Regions from separate parts of the Bacillus infantis NRRL B-14911 genome, predicted to be linked through region 2. Evidence: riboswitches for the same ligand, from Rfam matches in the RefSeq annotation. Region 2 holds a riboswitch; each other region holds the start of a gene.
The links. Region 2 has a riboswitch for thiamine pyrophosphate ahead of thiM (hydroxyethylthiazole kinase). Riboswitches for the same ligand answer to the same signal wherever they lie in the genome.
Positions count from the first base shown of each region.

Region 1: linked by a shared signal. The riboswitch ahead of N288_RS07640 (ABC transporter substrate-binding protein) and the one ahead of thiM (hydroxyethylthiazole kinase) in region 2 are both predicted to bind thiamine pyrophosphate.
Region 3: linked by a shared signal. The riboswitch ahead of thiC (phosphomethylpyrimidine synthase ThiC) and the one ahead of thiM (hydroxyethylthiazole kinase) in region 2 are both predicted to bind thiamine pyrophosphate.
Region 4: linked by a shared signal. The riboswitch ahead of N288_RS02985 (thiamine phosphate synthase) and the one ahead of thiM (hydroxyethylthiazole kinase) in region 2 are both predicted to bind thiamine pyrophosphate.

Region 1 covers NC_022524.1:1,488,476-1,492,584, forward strand. Annotated here, with positions in the region: gene N288_RS07625 (ABC transporter ATP-binding protein) at 1-361, opposite strand, end outside; gene N288_RS07630 (ABC transporter permease) at 358-1,122, opposite strand; gene N288_RS07635 (thiamine-binding protein) at 1,119-1,409, opposite strand; gene N288_RS07640 (ABC transporter substrate-binding protein) at 1,421-2,419, opposite strand; TPP riboswitch at 2,582-2,690, opposite strand; gene N288_RS07645 (cell wall hydrolase) at 2,927-3,565, shown strand; gene N288_RS07650 (YkvA family protein) at 3,588-4,034, opposite strand.
Region 2 covers NC_022524.1:2,426,745-2,430,853, reverse strand. Annotated here, with positions in the region: gene N288_RS12145 (ATP-binding sensor histidine kinase) at 1-1,945, shown strand, start outside; TPP riboswitch at 2,007-2,120, shown strand; gene thiM (hydroxyethylthiazole kinase) at 2,198-3,013, shown strand; gene thiD (bifunctional hydroxymethylpyrimidine kinase/phosphomethylpyrimidine kinase) at 3,014-3,847, shown strand; gene thiE (thiamine phosphate synthase) at 3,834-4,109, shown strand, end outside.
Region 3 covers NC_022524.1:1,211,494-1,215,602, forward strand. Annotated here, with positions in the region: gene N288_RS06310 (ABC transporter permease) at 1-744, shown strand, start outside; gene N288_RS06315 (LysE family transporter) at 1,017-1,649, opposite strand; TPP riboswitch at 1,829-1,944, shown strand; TPP riboswitch at 2,163-2,263, shown strand; gene thiC (phosphomethylpyrimidine synthase ThiC) at 2,316-4,079, shown strand.
Region 4 covers NC_022524.1:540,189-544,297, forward strand. Annotated here, with positions in the region: gene N288_RS02975 (DMT family transporter) at 1-890, opposite strand, end outside; gene N288_RS02980 (Lrp/AsnC family transcriptional regulator) at 1,075-1,569, shown strand; TPP riboswitch at 1,635-1,736, shown strand; gene N288_RS02985 (thiamine phosphate synthase) at 1,799-2,464, shown strand; gene thiO (glycine oxidase ThiO) at 2,448-3,599, shown strand; gene thiS (sulfur carrier protein ThiS) at 3,596-3,799, shown strand; gene N288_RS03000 (thiazole synthase) at 3,801-4,109, shown strand, end outside.

The DNA.
Region 1 (4,109 bases), 940 kb from region 2:
CATACTGCCCGAGCCCTGCTTTATGTATCATTTCCATGGCTTTTTCCTTATCTGTTCTGCCTGTCAGTTCCTGTCCCAGAAGGACATTTTGCAAAACTGTCCTCCACGGAAGAAGGGAAGGGGTCTGCGGCATATAACTCATGAAACCTTTTTGGCCATTGATCGATTGGCCGTTCATCTGGATGCTTCCTTCATCGGGTAGAAGCAGTCCCCCAATCAGATTGAAAATGGTGCTTTTTCCGCTTCCCGAAGGCCCGAGAAGGGAGACGAATTCACCTTCATTAACTTCAAGGCTTAAGTTATTAAGGACCATCTGTTCCCCAAAAGATTTTGATATATTATCCAGGTGCAGGAGATTCATTTTATCTGCTCCTTTTTATTCCATTTTAAAAGCAGGCTCTCTGCCAAAAGGATTGCTCCGAAGAAAATCAGGCTTAGTATCATAATGGCAAATATGGCTACAAAAACACGGTCTGTCCGGAAGGAGGAGGAGGCGAGAGTCATAAAAACGCCTATCCCTTTTTCCGAACCGAGCCATTCTGAGATGACAGCGCCCATAACACTGTAGGTGGCCGAGATTTTCAGCCCTGAAAATAGCGAGGGCAGGGAGCCGGGCCATTCCAGCTTCCAGAACAGCTGCCTTTTGGTGGCTCCTGACATGGCCATATAATGCTTAAGCTCGGCTGGAACCTGCCTGAAACCGTCCAAAGCTGCCACAGTGATTGGAAAAAAACAGACAAGAATAATGACAATAAATTTCGGCAGCAGCCCAAACCCGAACCAGATGACAAGGAGAGGGGCAAGGACGATGACAGGGACATTCTGGGATAGTATCAGCAGCGGGTAAACAGATTCCCTTACAGCCGGCAGACGGTGAAGGATGATGGCCGCGGTGAGCCCGAAAACAGTCCCCAGTGCAAAGCCGGCCAGTGATAATAGCACAGTTGACGCCAGGTGGCCGGAAAAACGGGCCCAGCTTTCCACAGATTCAGCCATGATGTCAGAGGGCGGCGGCAGGAGCCAGGCAGGGACTTCTGCCAGCCTTACTGCTGCTTCCCAGAGAATGAACAAAAGGAGGAGAACCGCTGCCGGCTTCCATCCTTTTACAGCCACTTTCTTCATTTGTATTTATCCGTCAGGTCATCCATCGTGATCCCATCAGGCTGAAACAGAATTTTGACTTGAGAAATCACATTTTTGCTTCCCATTGCAATCATTCTTTCATTCATCCTTGCGATGATCCGGAATAGCTCTTCAAGCTCGCCTTCCATCGTTGTCTCCAGTGGATGGACCTCGTATTTCACTCCGGATTCTGCAATGATTTTAATTGCTTCATCTACATATGGAATAACATCTTCCCCGTTTTTTGTTTTAGGTATAATCTGAATGCTGATCAGTGTACTGGCCATTATGGTTCCTCCTATTCTGGCAAAAATTCATTGGTAAAAGCTTTTTCAGCGTCCAGCTCGCTGTCCAGCAGTTTATTTTCATACATCCATTGGGCATAGTTTTCCCAAACCTCTATACTCTGTTCTCCCCATTGTTCTGCATCATCCTGATATTTTGGAGACAGCCATTCCTGGCTTTTCTTGACCAGCTCGGCGTCTAAATCAGGTGCAGCCTCAAGCAGGATATCAGCAGCTTCTTCCGGATTCTTGATTGCAAACTGATAGCCCTGTGATGCTGCTTTTACAAAGGCTCTGACAGTATCAGGACTATTTTTGATCATTTTCTCATTTGTAGCCAGAACAGGTGTATAATAATCGAGTTTATCGGAATAGTCGGTAAGGTAGACCATATTCAGATCTTCTCCGCGAAGCTCCGCCTCGACGCCAGTCCACCCATAATAAATCCAGGCAAAATCGATATCCCTTTTAACAGCTGTAAAGAAATCGGCATCCCCCATGTTAACAAAGGAAACATCAGAGACATCTGCATTTTCCTGCTTCATTAATGAGGCGATAACAGATTCCTCAACAGGCGATCCCCAGCCTCCATATTTTTTCCCGGCAAAATCCTTTGGCGAGTCGATATTTTTTGCTGCAGGAGAAGCAAAGCCGGACGTATTATGCTGTATGACGGCGGCTACCGACACAAGCGGGACACCCTGAACCCGTGCCTGTGTAATACTTTCCTGATAGCTGACGCCAAAGTCGGCCTTACCGGAAGCAACCAGCTGGTCTGCTCCAGCGTCACCAGGCATGATGATTTCTGCATCAAGGCCATTTTCTTTGAAAAAATTCTTTGCTTTGGCAGCGTAAAGTCCAGTGTGATTAGTATTTGGTGTCCAGTCAAGGACAACCGTTATCTTTTCCAGGTCCTGCCCTTTATCAGCTTGTCTTTCTTCCTGACCAGTCTGTCCTCCGGTGCAGCCGGCAAGCAGGCAGACAGTGCACAATGCGCTGAGCCATTTCTTCATGATCAATCCTCCATGCTGTTTCTGATATTATTCCAAAAAGACCGCCGGTTAATGGCATAAACTAATTCTGGACAACCGCGGGCGGAGGTGCTGTTCCTTTATATCCCGATGCAAACAAAAAAGCGCCCGGATTTCAGAACCCGTGCGCAATAAAAAACATTCATCAATTAAGAATATGTTTCCTACGCTGGCATCTCTCCAGATCAGGTTCAAAGGGTCCTTTATTGTAAAAATAAAGTCTCAACCGTGCCCGGTTCCCCCACAATTCTCTCCTATTTACAGCCGCATAAAGCAGCCGGTCCGTTCAGAGCTCCCGCATTCATCCGGGAATCATGGTCCATTATAACAGATATTCTCTGCAATGGCATTGAAACAGCTTTCTTCCGGAAAATTCGGAGTTATCCCTATATATCCCTGTGCTGCCATGGAAAGAATTAAGTTTGGAACTGAATCTTTATCTGTGATAGGGTAAGGAATGTTGAAAAAAGATTGAATGGAGGAGAAGACATGAAATATCTTGCCTTAATGATTGCTGCATTCATGCTGATCTCATTCCAGATTGTCCAAAATCCCGGAAAACAAGCATTTGCCAAGACGATTGATAATGTCGATATATATACTGTAAAAGAAGAGGATAGCCTTTCGAAGCTCAGCAGGCAATTTGGTGTGGCTGCAGAGGATATACAGAAGGCTAATTATAAAAAGGATGAAAAGATATTTGCCGGAGATAAGCTCATCATTCCGTCTGCTCCAAAGAAAAAGAAGCGGATAACAGAACAAAAGGTCAGCTTATCTAAAGGAGAAAAAGATCTTTTGGCAAGGCTTGTGCATGCGGAGGCAAAAGGTGAGCCGCATGCCGGAAAAGTCGCTGTGGCTGAAGTGGTCCTCAATAGAATGAAGGACGAAAAATTTCCGGACACAGTCAAAGAAGTTATTTACGAAGACAGGCAATTTGAGCCTGTGGACAATGGGATGATCAATAAACCGGCAGGGAAGGATTCACAGAAAGCAGTCCAGGAGGCATTGACTGAAGAAAGAAAAGACGGTGAGTCCCTGTTTTTCTTTAATCCTGACCAGACTAACAGCAAATGGCTCCGCACAAGGGCCGTTACAAAAGAAATCGGCAACCACCGGTTTGCGAAATAGAATAAAGAAAAAACTCTTGTTGCTATACAAGAGTTTTTTTGCTGTCTTCTTCCATATCTATAATATTGTCTGGCTGTGTTTCTCTCCATAGCTTAAATCTTTCAAGCTCATTGGCGATTTGCTTGATGATAAAGCCGATGATTGCGGCATCATCCAATATGCCGATTCCGGCAAGAAAGTCGGGGACAAGATCCAGGGGAGACACAAAATAGAGAATGCCAGCAATGACCGTAACAGCTGTTTTTGCAGAAATGTCCCTATACTGTCCCTTTGAGTAGGCTTTAATGAGTTCAAACAGGAGCTGAAGCTTGTCCCATACTTCAGATAGGGAATTTTTCCTGGAATCGGCTTTTTTGCTTGCTTTGGAAAGAAGCCCGCTTGTTTTGCCCGGATCATTTAAGTATTTTGCAGCGCGGCTCTCATATTTTTTATACTCCTTTTCGTAATCTTCCTTTTTGAAAGTCTTCATATATAACATCCTTCCGGTTAAAAGATTCTTTTTTATACTTTTATCCCATTTTCGGATGGTTGAACCCCGGAAAAG
Region 2 (4,109 bases):
TTTGAAGAAGGAAAAAGAGAGTCATGACTGGACCTTTACTCCTGTGCTCGATGATGACTCTGCAAAAATCATCCATTATACGATCCGGCTGCAGATGAGCTATCTTTTTCAGAAAACTGAATATGCCGATGAACTGATTCAGAAACTGGCACCGCTTATCAGCAAAAGGCTGACGCTTGTCATTGTCCCTGAATACCATTTCTATCATGGTTTATGGCTTGTCCGTTTTTATGAACATGAAAAGCAGAAAAAGAAAAAAGCTCTTCATTTGGCTAAACTGAAGGACTCTATATCAAAAATGAAACGCTGGGCAGCTCTTTCCCCGTCGAATTTCCGTCATAAATACTTGCTTTTAAAAGCAGAATACCGAAGGATTGCCAAGAGGGATTCCAATCTTTTTAATATTTATGATGAAAGCATTCAGGAAGCCGAAAAGAACGGCTTCCTGCAGGATGCTGCCCTTGCAAATGAATGTGCAGGCCGATACTTTTCTGCGCAGGGATATAGCAGGATGGCAAGTTCCTTTTTCTCAGAAGCTTTTAAATGCTATCGCCTTTGGGGTGCAGAAGCCAAGGCTGATGATCTTCGGAAGAAGGTTAAAATTTCCTTACCGAAGGAACCGGAAACCAGTCATTCCATTCAGTTTGATGAGTATGCCCTTGTTTCCGCCGCCCAGAGCATATCCAGGGAAGTAGTGCTTGAAAATCTGCTGGCCCGGCTAATGGAGGTTACCATGCATTACAGCGGAGCAGACAGGGGGATTCTGCTCTTTAAACGGGATGGAATTTGGACGATCGGGGAGTATGCCGGTGGGGGTGAACGGCCAAAACGCTTCGAGCCGGTCCAAGGAAGAGAAATGCTGTCCGAACAGGCAATAGAACTTGCAGAGCTGAGCAGAGAAGGAATCATTCTTGATTATGCCTGTGAAAACAGTCTGATTTCAGGGGATCCTTATGTCAAAAGGATGCTGTTGAAGTCGCTCATTTGCCTGCCGATCCTGAATAAGGGTGAAGTAAAGGGTATGATGTACCTGGAAAACAACCAGATTTCGCATGCATTCACAAAAGAAAATCTCCGGGTTCTTGAATTGATTGCCTCTCAGGCAGCCATATCTTTGGAAAATGCAGATCTGTATGAGAGGATGGAAGCAAGGGTTGCCCGGCGGACCGAAGAGCTGAATGAAGCAAATATCCGCCTGGAGAGGGCCAATAAAGAACTCGACCGCTCAAGGCAGGCAAAGAACACTATATTATCAGACATCTCTCATGATTTAAGGTCTCCGCTTGCTGCCGTTAAGGGCTATATAGAAGCTGTGCAGGAGGGTATTGCCGAATCAGAAGAGCAAAAAAGAGAATTTCTTCAGCGAAGTGTCAGCCGCCTGAATGAACTGAATGTCCTGATCCGCGACTTGTTTGATCTTTCCCGTATGGAGGCTGGCCAAATACGGTTTGAGATGGATTATTTGCCCCTTGGCCAGATGCTGGTCAATATTAGGAAGCAATTTAAATTTGAAGCCGAAAAGAAAGGACTTTATTTTGTCCTGGATCTGGAAAACACGAATGTTGAGAATGTTCCGTTGGTGGAGGCAGATCCCGCCCGTCTGCTGCAGGCCTTCTCCAATCTGGTCTCAAACAGCATCAGGCATACAGAGACTGGCGGTTTGATCCTTAGCGCCAGGCTGGCATCCCAGGGCGGAAGTGTCAGGATATGCCTGTCAGATACCGGCAGCGGCATCCCGGCTGCAAGGCTTCCATTTATTTTTGACAGGAACTATACCAAGGCAAGCAGTAACAGCAGGACGGCCGGAAATGGCATCGGACTTTCGATTACAAGGGAAATCATCGCAAGGCATAATGGTAAAATTTGGGCCGAGAGCAATGAAGGAGAAGGGACTTCCGTTTTCATTGAACTGCCAATCTATCATTTTGCCGCAGAAATGGTTTAGTAAATGATTATCGCTTTACGCCGGGGACAAAAAAAGATACTATGTAATTGTCAATCTAATAAGCAACTACTGGGGGTGCCTGCGGAAAGCAGGCTGAGAGAAAAACTGGCCCGTTTTTTAACCCTTTGGACCTGATCTGGATGATGCCAGCGTAGGAAAGTAGCGAAGTGGAACTATTTGCTATATTTTTATGCACAATTGCCAGGTCCTTTTCAGGGCCTGGCTTTTTTGCTGCTGAAAGGAGAAAAGGGAATGAATACAATAGAGATAGCAGTGATGCTGGAAAAGCTTAGGGCTGAAAAGCCGCTTGTACATAATATCACCAATATGGTTGTCACCAATTTTACCGCTAACGGCCTGCTGGCGCTGGGGGCATCGCCTGTCATGGCTCATGCTGCAGAAGAAGCTGCCGATATGGCCGGCATTGCAGGGGCGCTGGTCCTGAACATCGGCACTCTTACTTCCCCTGTGGTAAAATCTATGAAACTTGCGGGAGAATCAGCGGGCAGAAACTCAGTGCCGATCATCCTTGACCCGGTCGGGGCAGGTGCAACAGCTTACAGGACTGAAACAGGCAGAAACCTTCTCGAAGAGCTGCCGATCTCCATTTTGCGCGGCAATGCAGCCGAAATATCTCACCTTGCCGGAAAAGGAGGAGAAATTAAAGGTGTTGACGGCGGGGAAGCCGGCAACCCGGAAGAGACAGCCCTTCTTGCTGCAAAACTGTTCAACACCGTAACTGTTATTACAGGGAAGGAGGACATCATTTCTGATGGAATAACAGTTGTCCGGATCAGTGGCGGAAGCAGCCTCCTTACAAAAGTTACAGGAACCGGCTGCCTGCTGTCATCGGTCATAGGCGCTTTCCATGCAATTGAATCAGACTCACTGAAAGCCGCGGCGGCTGCGCTGGCTGTATACTCTGCAGCGGCAGAAATGGCTGCAGAAGCAGCGGGAAACAAAGGACCTGGAACCTTTCAAATAGAGCTGCTTAACAGCCTTGCCCTGCTTAAGGGTGAGGATCTTGAAAACAGGACGGACATTACTGTCCTCAAAGGAGAAATATAAATGAATATTAAGAAAGCATTGACAATAGCGGGTTCGGACAGTGGAGGCGGAGCCGGAATCCAGGCTGACCTTAAGACCTTCCAGGAACTTGGTGTCTATGGCATGTCAGCACTGACAGCAATCACCGCTCAGAATACCACTGGCGTGCAGGCGGTCTTCCCGATGACGGCCGAAGCTGTAGGTAAACAGATAGAGAGCATTGGAAGCGACATGGGGACGGATGCTTTAAAAACGGGCATGCTTTTTGATGCAGACATCATTAAAGCTGTTTCTGCTGTTATCAGCCATTATCAATGGACAAAGGTGGTCGTCGATCCTGTGATGATTGCCAAGGGAGGGGCTAGCCTCCTGCAGGAAAGCGCCATGGCAGCCCTGAAGGAACATTTACTCCCGCTCGCACTAATCATCACCCCTAATATTCCTGAAGCAGAAGCAATAACCGGCATGAAAATCTCTTCTTTAGCCGAACGGAAAGAAGCTGCCAGGAGATTATGTGCGCTCGGCGCTCACAATGTAGTCATTAAAGGGGGGCATGAAACAGGAAATCAAGAAGCTGCTGCTGATTTGCTTTTTGATGGAAGCAGCTTTGATGTGTTTGAAGGCAGGAGGGTGGATACAGTCAATACCCATGGGACCGGCTGCACCTTTTCAGCAGCAATCACGGCAGGACTGGCGAAGGGGCTTTCTGTAAAGGAGAGTGTCCGGCTTGGAAAAGACTTCATCCAGGCAGCCATCGAAGATGATCTTCTCCTTGGGAGCGGCCACGGCCCGACAAACCACTGGGCATATAACAATAGACAGAAAGCAGAGGGCTTGGCATATGGCGCGAATTGACAGTCAAAGAATGAAAGAGCTGTTAAAGGTCTATTTTATCATGGGAAGCACGAACTGCACTAAGAATCCGGATATGGTTATGAAAGAGGCGATTAAAGGCGGGATCTCCCTTTTTCAGTACAGGGAGAAAGGGGCAGGATGTCTTGGCAGGCAAGAAAAATACGTGCTTGCAGAGCAGCTTCAGCGGATGTGCAGGACAGGGGGCATTCCTTTTATCATCAACGATGACATAGAACTGGCATGTGAAATCGGCGCAGACGGC
Region 3 (4,109 bases), 1.2 Mb from region 2:
AATGCCAAAACAGAAGAAGAGCTGACACAGGCAAGGGGCCTTGTTTATGTGCTGCTGTTCATCATCTATTTTGCTGTCATCATGTATTCAAGCATGATTGCGATGGAAGTAGCTACGGAAAAATCTTCGCGTGTGATGGAAATCCTGATTTCAAGCGTTTCACCCATCAAGCAGATGTTCGCCAAAATTCTCGGGATCGCCTTGCTTAGCCTGACGCAGCTGTCGGTGCTGCTGCTGGTAGGCTACTTTTTCGTCAAGCGGAATCTTGAGTCGATGCAGGGAGGCTTCTTTGAATTCTTCGGATTCGGCGATATTCCGGCAGCCACTATCATGTATGCTGTAGTGTTCTTTATTCTCGGCTATCTCCTGTATGCCACACTTGCAGCTTTCCTGGGCTCGCTTGTCAGCAGGATCGAGGATGTCCAGCAGATGATCATGCCGATGACCATGCTCGTTGTAGCCGGCTTTATGATCGCGATCATCGGGCTGTCACAGCCGGAAAAAGCATTTGTGACCATCAGCTCCTATATCCCGTTCTTTACCCCGATGCTGATGTTCATGAGAGTAGGAATGCTCACCCTGCCGGTCTGGGAGCCGATAGCGGGGATTGGGATCCTGGTTGTGTCCATCCTGCTGCTCTCAATATTTGGAGCAAGGGTATACAAGGGCGGAGTGCTCATGTACGGAAAATCCAATTCCTTCAAGGATATAAAAAAAGCTTTGCAGCTGTCTAAAAATAAATAGGCGGTCAATCAGCCCTGGCAAGCTTAATGAATAATTTCCGCCTATAAATGGGGCTGTTGATTTGCGTTCCAGGCACTCCGCTTTCCGCGGGGCGACGCTGAGCCTCCTCAGAGCAAGCTCTTGCGGGGTCTCAGCCTTGCCGCTATCTCCCGCAGGAGTCTGCGTGCCTTGCACTCCAATCAACAGGCTTAAATACTTAATGCCGCTGTTCCAATGTTCTAAAAAATAATGACTGCAGACAAACCCGATTTATATCAGGTTTGTCTGTTTTTTTATCCAAACAAAGAAGCAATCCCCTGATATCCAAAATAGATTCCGAAAAGAATAAGCGACAGTCCGGAAAGCATGCTGATGATGATGATCGCTTTTGAGGTCAGGAACCGCCTGAATCCGCTCGTCAGGCCTGCCACAAAAATGTCCCAAAGGCCCAGTCCGATAAAAATCATGAGGCTGTAGACAAGAAGCTGGCCTGTCCCAAAGGAGGACGCAGTTTTGGCCAAAACCGATCCGTAAATCCCCAGCCAAAACAAAATCGACAGCGGGCTTGAAACCGACATGATGAATCCGGTGAAAAAGCATTTGAACAGCGATTCTTTGCTCCGTATGTAAGTGACAGATATTTTATTGGCATTCATCATGCCTTCGATTCCGGAATAAAGAAGAATAAAACCGCCGAACAGCCACAGGAAGGTTTGAATCATAGGGGAGTCAAGGAATTGCACGAGTCCGAGATAGACGATCAGCATATAAACCCCGTCAGCGATCATCGATCCCGCGCCGACAATCCATGCGTGCCAAAATCCGTTTTTCAGCCCCTTTTCCAGCCTGACAGCATTGACAGGGCCGATCGGCGCCGCCAGTGAAAGTCCTAAAACGATATAGCTGATGTATATTCCAATGCTCAATGATATCACTCGCCTATTCAAGGATTAGCCCGGAAGGACTAGTACAATTTTATGCAGCAAACACAGAGGGTAGGACCGCAAATCTTAAAATCTCCAGCTTTGTGTTTTTGGAATAATATGAAATTAGTCTGTTCTCTTCCTGGTCGGCATATGGTATAGTAGCTTATGAAAATAGCATATTTTGGCACTGGGGGTGCCGGTAGAGGCCGGCTGAGAGTAAGACCCGTTTTTAGTCTTTGACCCTTTTATACCTGATCTGGTTCGTACCAGCGGAGGGAAGTGTAGATGGCTTTTATTTGTCATACATACGCGGACTCCTTTTGCAGGAGTCCGCTTTTTAGCTTCTGCAGAAGAAAGATGCGGCAGCTGTATGCCATTTTTTGGCCTGGCATGCCCCCGGTGCAATATGCAAGGGGGGTTTTTGCTGTGAAAAAATAAACGCATGAAAAAATAGTGTGCAGATAACTTGATGTTTTTATTTTGAAAAATGCAAGAAAGTTTCTATTAGATTTTATTCACTGCTGGGGGAGCTTTACAGGCTGAGAAAGGAAAATCCTAAACCCTTGGAACCTGATCTGATTAATGTCAGCGTAGGGAAGCAGCCGGCATGGCCTGCTTCCTCCGTAAAAAACTGCCCTGAGGCACAAAGATGGAGGAGGAAGAAGTATGAAAGATTTATATCAAATGAATAGACTGTTTTTTTCAGGAAGCCGGAAAGTATATGTAAACGGCATCAGGGACGATATAAAGGTCCCGGTCAGGGAAATAATCCAGGAAAGCTCGAGGACTGCTATTGGAACAGAGGACAATCCGCCTGTTTGTGTATATGACACGAGCGGCCCTTATTCTGATCCTGATTTTGAGATAGATATAACGAAAGGTTTGCCCCGGGTAAGGGAAGGCTGGATTGAGGAGCGGAAGGATGCGGAAGCTTATCAAGGCAGAGTGCAGAAGCCGGAGGATAACGGGCTTCGGGCCGGGACCGAAGTTTCTTATGCAGACATTTTCCCGAATAAAGCCCCCTTCCCTCTCAAGGCAAAAGAGGGCAGGAATGTGACTCAGCTGCATTATGCCCGGAAAGGGATCATTACACCTGAAATGGAGTTCATCGCCATCAGGGAAAATCTGGATCCTGAATTCGTCAGGAGCGAGGTGGCAAGCGGAAGGGCGATCATTCCTGCCAATATCAATCACCCGGAGGCGGAACCGATGATCATCGGCCGCCATTTTCATGTGAAGGTCAATGCGAATATCGGCAATTCGGCTGTTTCTTCCTCCATCGCGGAAGAAGTGGAAAAAATGACCTGGGCAGTGCACTGGGGGGCAGATACGATTATGGATCTTTCGACCGGGAAGAACATCCATGAAACCCGTGAATGGGTCATCCGCAATTCTCCAGTTCCTGTTGGGACTGTACCGATTTATCAGGCACTTGAAAAGGTGAAGGGGATTGCCGGGGATCTGACCTGGGACATATACAGGGATACCTTGATAGAGCAGGCTGAACAGGGAGTGGATTATTTTACAATCCATGCAGGGGTGCTGCTCCGCTATATTCAGCTGACTGCCGAAAGGACGACAGGTATTGTATCCAGGGGAGGGTCGATCATGGCCCAATGGTGCCTCCAGCATCATAAAGAGAATTTCCTGTATACGCATTTTGAGGAAATCTGTGAAATTTTAAAAGCTTACGATATTTCCATCTCTCTCGGAGATGGGCTGCGTCCGGGTTCTATAGCAGATGCGAATGATGAGGCTCAATTTGCGGAGCTAGAAACGCTCGGAGAGTTAACTGAAATAGCCTGGAAGCATGATGTCCAGGTGATGATCGAGGGGCCGGGGCATGTTCCGATGCATAAGATCAAAGAAAATGTAGATAAGCAGATGGAAATTTGCAAGGAGGCGCCATTTTATACGCTTGGCCCACTGACGACAGATATAGCCCCGGGATATGATCATATTACATCCGCAATAGGAGCAGCGATGATCGGATGGTTTGGCACTAGTATGCTTTGCTATGTAACGCCAAAGGAGCATCTTGGGCTTCCGGATAAAAACGATGTCAGGGAAGGGGTCATTGCTTATAAAATTGCAGCTCATGCCGCAGATCTAGCCAAAGGCCATCCCGGTGCCCAGGTTCGGGACGATGCATTGTCAAAGGCCAGGTTCGATTTCAGGTGGAACGACCAGTTCAATTTATCCCTGGATCCTGAACGGGCGCGGGCATACCATGATGAAACCCTGCCGGCCGAGGGGGCAAAAACCGCCCATTTCTGTTCTATGTGCGGCCCTAAATTTTGTTCTATGCGCATTTCCAAGGATATCCGCCAGATGGCCAAAGGTCAGGGGAAAACCGTTTCAGAGGCAATTGAGGATACAATGGAGCAAAAAGCCGGGGAGTTTGCCAGCCGTGGCTCATCCATCTATTGAACATAGAAGAAATACTGAAGTTTGGAAAAT
Region 4 (4,109 bases), 1.9 Mb from region 2:
CGAAGGCTTTTTCTTTGCCGCTGTGCCTGAAGGCGGGTAAACAGGTAGCAGCCAAGGATGACGATCATGCCTCCGAGAAACTGGATTGCTTCAAGCTTTTCTCCGAGCAGCAGAAAAGCCAGGATAGCAGTGAAAACAGGGTTGAAATTCAGGAACACCCCTGCGGTGACAGCCCCGATTTTCTGGACCCCTTTATTCCAGAGCACCATGCATACAACGGTTGAAATGAGTCCGGTATAAAGCATGGATCCTGCAAAGGACAGATCAGGATTTTTGATTTGGAGATCAGAATAGCTGAATGGAAGCAGGATGGCCAATCCGAAGATCCCTGAATAAAAGGTCGACAGGATTGGAGAAGTATATTTTCCGGCCCACTTGCCGAGGATCGAATAGATTCCCCAAATGCACACCGCTGCCAACATCCATAAATCTCCTTTATTAAACGTCAAAGACAGCAGCATTTCCAGATGGCCTTTGGTAAGGACAAGCAGGACGCCGAAGAGTGAAAACATCATGGTCAGAATCTGCGGCAGGTTAATTCTGTCTTTTAAAAAGATTGCTGAAAAAACAGCTATTGAAATAGCGTTAAGCGTTGAAATCAGTCCGACATTTGTGGCCGTTGTTTCTTCCAGCGCCCAAAATTGAAAGATATTGAACAGCACTACACCTGTGATGCCCATCAGAATCAGCGGGACAAGCGATTTTGCAGGAGGCAGAAGCTTTTTTTCCTTCCGCAGCACGATAGGCAACAGGAAGATAACAGCAATGATCCATCTAAATGCGGTCAAGGCCACAGGGGAAGCATGCTCCACAAGCGACTTGCCTACAACAAAATTCCCGCCCCACAGCAGGGAGGTGAGAAGCATCAGGCATACATATAAAGCTGGCATAGGAGCAGCTCCTTCGATAGTTATTGAATTAATTTTAACATTTTCTCTTTGTGTTTTAATGATTATTTCGTACAATAGAGTAAATATGAAATTTTATTAAGAGCAATTGTGTTTTTTGTGAATGAAATTAAATTAAGGATAGACTTAAACGGAGTTGGCGGAATAATCATAAGGAGGCTGTAAGATGGAATCGATTGTGAACAAGGTGCTGGATGACGTGGACTTAAAAATCCTTGATCTGCTCCAGAAGGATAGCCAAATAAGCAACGCTGAGCTTGCCAGGAGGGTCAGCCTGTCTGCCCCCGCCATTCATGGGAGGGTGAAGCGGCTTGAAAATGAAGGCTATATCGAGAAGCAGGTGGCAATTTTAAGCCAGGAAAAACTGGGCTTTGATCTGCTCTGCTTTATTTTCATCAGCACTAACATCCATCAGGCGGAAAAGCTGGAAGCACTGGAGGGCACGCTGGTGGATATGGCTGAGGTGCTGGAATGCCACTGCCTGACAGGAGAATATGATTATATCTTAAAAGTGGCCATCAAAGACCGGAAAGGGCTGGAACAATTCATCCGAAAGCTGAATCAGCTCGGAATCACGAAGATACAGACAAGCCTCTCCTTGAGGGAAGTCAAATATTCAACGGTACTGCCGATTCTGCCTGGAGGGGAAACATCAGTCTGATTCAAATTGCGGGTTCTACAGGCTGAATGTCTATGCTAAAATAAAAGAGAACAATTGAATAATAGAATTATCACTAGGGGAGCCTGCAAGAGGCTGAGATCAAGCATTTGAGACCCTTTGAACCTGATCTAGTTCATACTAGCGTAGGGAAGTGTGCCGAACGGTTATAAAAAGTACATATTTTTTTAGCCATAGATCATTAATCAGCCACTTTCCTGCGCAATGGGGAGTGGTTTTTTTGCGTCGTTTACAAGGTTGGCCCAGCAGGGATAAACTGCAGCTCCACGCCATTTCTGCAGGACAGCCGGCGGAGGAATTTATCAGGATAGCTTCAAGCATCTCGCGGAATGTGGACTATATTCATATCAGGGAGCATCACCTGATAGCGGCTGACATCTACGAGATGGGGAGAATTCTGCTGGAAAAGGGAGTCCCGGGGGAGCAGATCATCATTAATAACAGAGTGGATGCAGCGGCCGCATTGGGAGTGAAGGGAGTCCAGCTCGGCTATCACAGTCTTCCGGTACGGGAAGTGCGGATAACATTCCCTGGCCTGCTCATCGGAAAATCCGTCCACTCAATTGAAGAAGCTGTTCAGGCAGAAGAGGATGGCGCAGATTATGTCATGTATGGCCACTGTTTTCCGACCAGTTCCAAGCCAGGTATGGAGCCAAGGGGCCTCTCCAGCCTTGAGGAAATGACAGGAAGGCTTTCTATTCCGGTGATAGCGCTCGGGGGAATTTCTCCTGACAATATGGAACAGGTGATAAGGGCCGGAGCTTCAGGTGCTGCTGTACTCTCGGGAATTTTTAAAGCCGTCAGTCCGGAGGAGGCAGCCGGCGCATATAGGGTTGCACTGAACCGGGGAGGAGGCAGATATGAAGAAAGTTTATGATGTGATCATTGCCGGGGGCGGCATTATAGGGTGCTCTATCGCCTATCAGCAGGCGAAGCTTGGCAAGCAGGTGCTCATTCTGGAAAAAAGGGAGCTGTGTTCTGAAGCTTCTTCTGCCGCAGCCGGAATGCTCGGTGCCCAGGCAGAAATAGATGAGAATCTATCAATGCTGAAGCTGGCCCTGAAAAGCAGGGCCATGTTCCCTGACATCATCCAGGAGCTTGAGGATCTGACAGGAATCAGCATCGGCCTTGTTAATGAAGGAATGATAAAAATTGCTTGGGATGATGTAGAGGCAGAGGTCCTTAAGAAGCAGGTCAGATTCCATAAAGAATGGGACGGACAGGTAAGATGGATGGCTCAGGCAGAAATCTGCGAAAGGGAACCTCATCTCTCCCGGGGGCTCGCAGGCGGCATGCTGATTCCGAATGACGGCCAGCTGATTGCACCGAACCTGGCGCGTGCATTTGCGGTGGGGGCAATGGCCCGAGGTGCAGTTGTGCTGGAAGGGACGGAGATCGAAGACTTCATATTTGATAAAGAATCCGTCGAGGGTGTGATGACCAGCAAAGGAAGTTTTTATGGAGAAACCGTGATTGCTGCCGCAGGTGCCTGGACGGGGAAGCTGCTGAAAAAGGCAGATCTTGAGCTTCCTATTTTTCCTGTGAAAGGGGAGTGCCTCTCGGTCATTCCTGAAGGGCCTTTGATACGGTCGACGATCTTTTCCGATTCTGGCGGGTATCTTGTGCCCAAGAAGGATGGCCGCCTGATCATAGGTGCAACAAGCTATGAAAATGAGTTCAATCCTTCCGTTTCGTTTGGCGGAGTCAGGATGCTGGCCGAACGGGCCTATAAGCTGCTGCCCCAGCTCGCATCGGCACGGTGGGAAAAGGCATGGGCAGGAATCCGGCCGCAGACAGGTGACGGCCTTCCCTATATCGGCTGGCACCCGGCCTATAAGGGCCTGTTCATTGCAGCCGGCCATTACCGGAACGGCATCCTGCTAAGCCCAATCACGGGAAAAATGGTTTCTGATTCTATTGAAGGAACCGCAGCCGCAGAGGATAAGGAGCTTTACAGAGAATTTGAGATTGAGAGAGGTTTGAAAAAAGTGCAGGAGGGGTGGATTCGTTGAAGCTTCATGTGAATAGCAGTGATATCCTGGTGCCTGGCACCGTCAAGTCGGTAGGGGATTTACTGGAACATTTGAAACTGAATCAAAAGGCGGCGATTGTAGAATTGAACGCCGCTATTTTGGAAAAAAGCCAGCATGCTGAAACAGAGCTTGCAGAAGGTGATCGCATAGAAATCGTACATTTTGTAGGAGGCGGATGAAATGCTGAAAATCGGAACATATGAATTTAACTCAAGGCTATTGCTCGGAACAGGGAAGTATCCGGATTATGAAACGCAGAAAATGGCGGTCAAAGCATCACATACAGAGGTGCTGACTTTTTCAGTACGCCGCATGGATATTTTTGACCCGGAACAGCCGAATCTGCTGGAGGAGCTGGATGTGGAAAACTACAGGCTGCTCCCCAATACGGCGGGTGCAAAGACAGCAGAGGAAGCAGTCCGTACGGCAAAACTGGCCAGGGCTTCAGGCCTTTGCGACATGATCAAAGTCGAGGTGATCGGCGATATG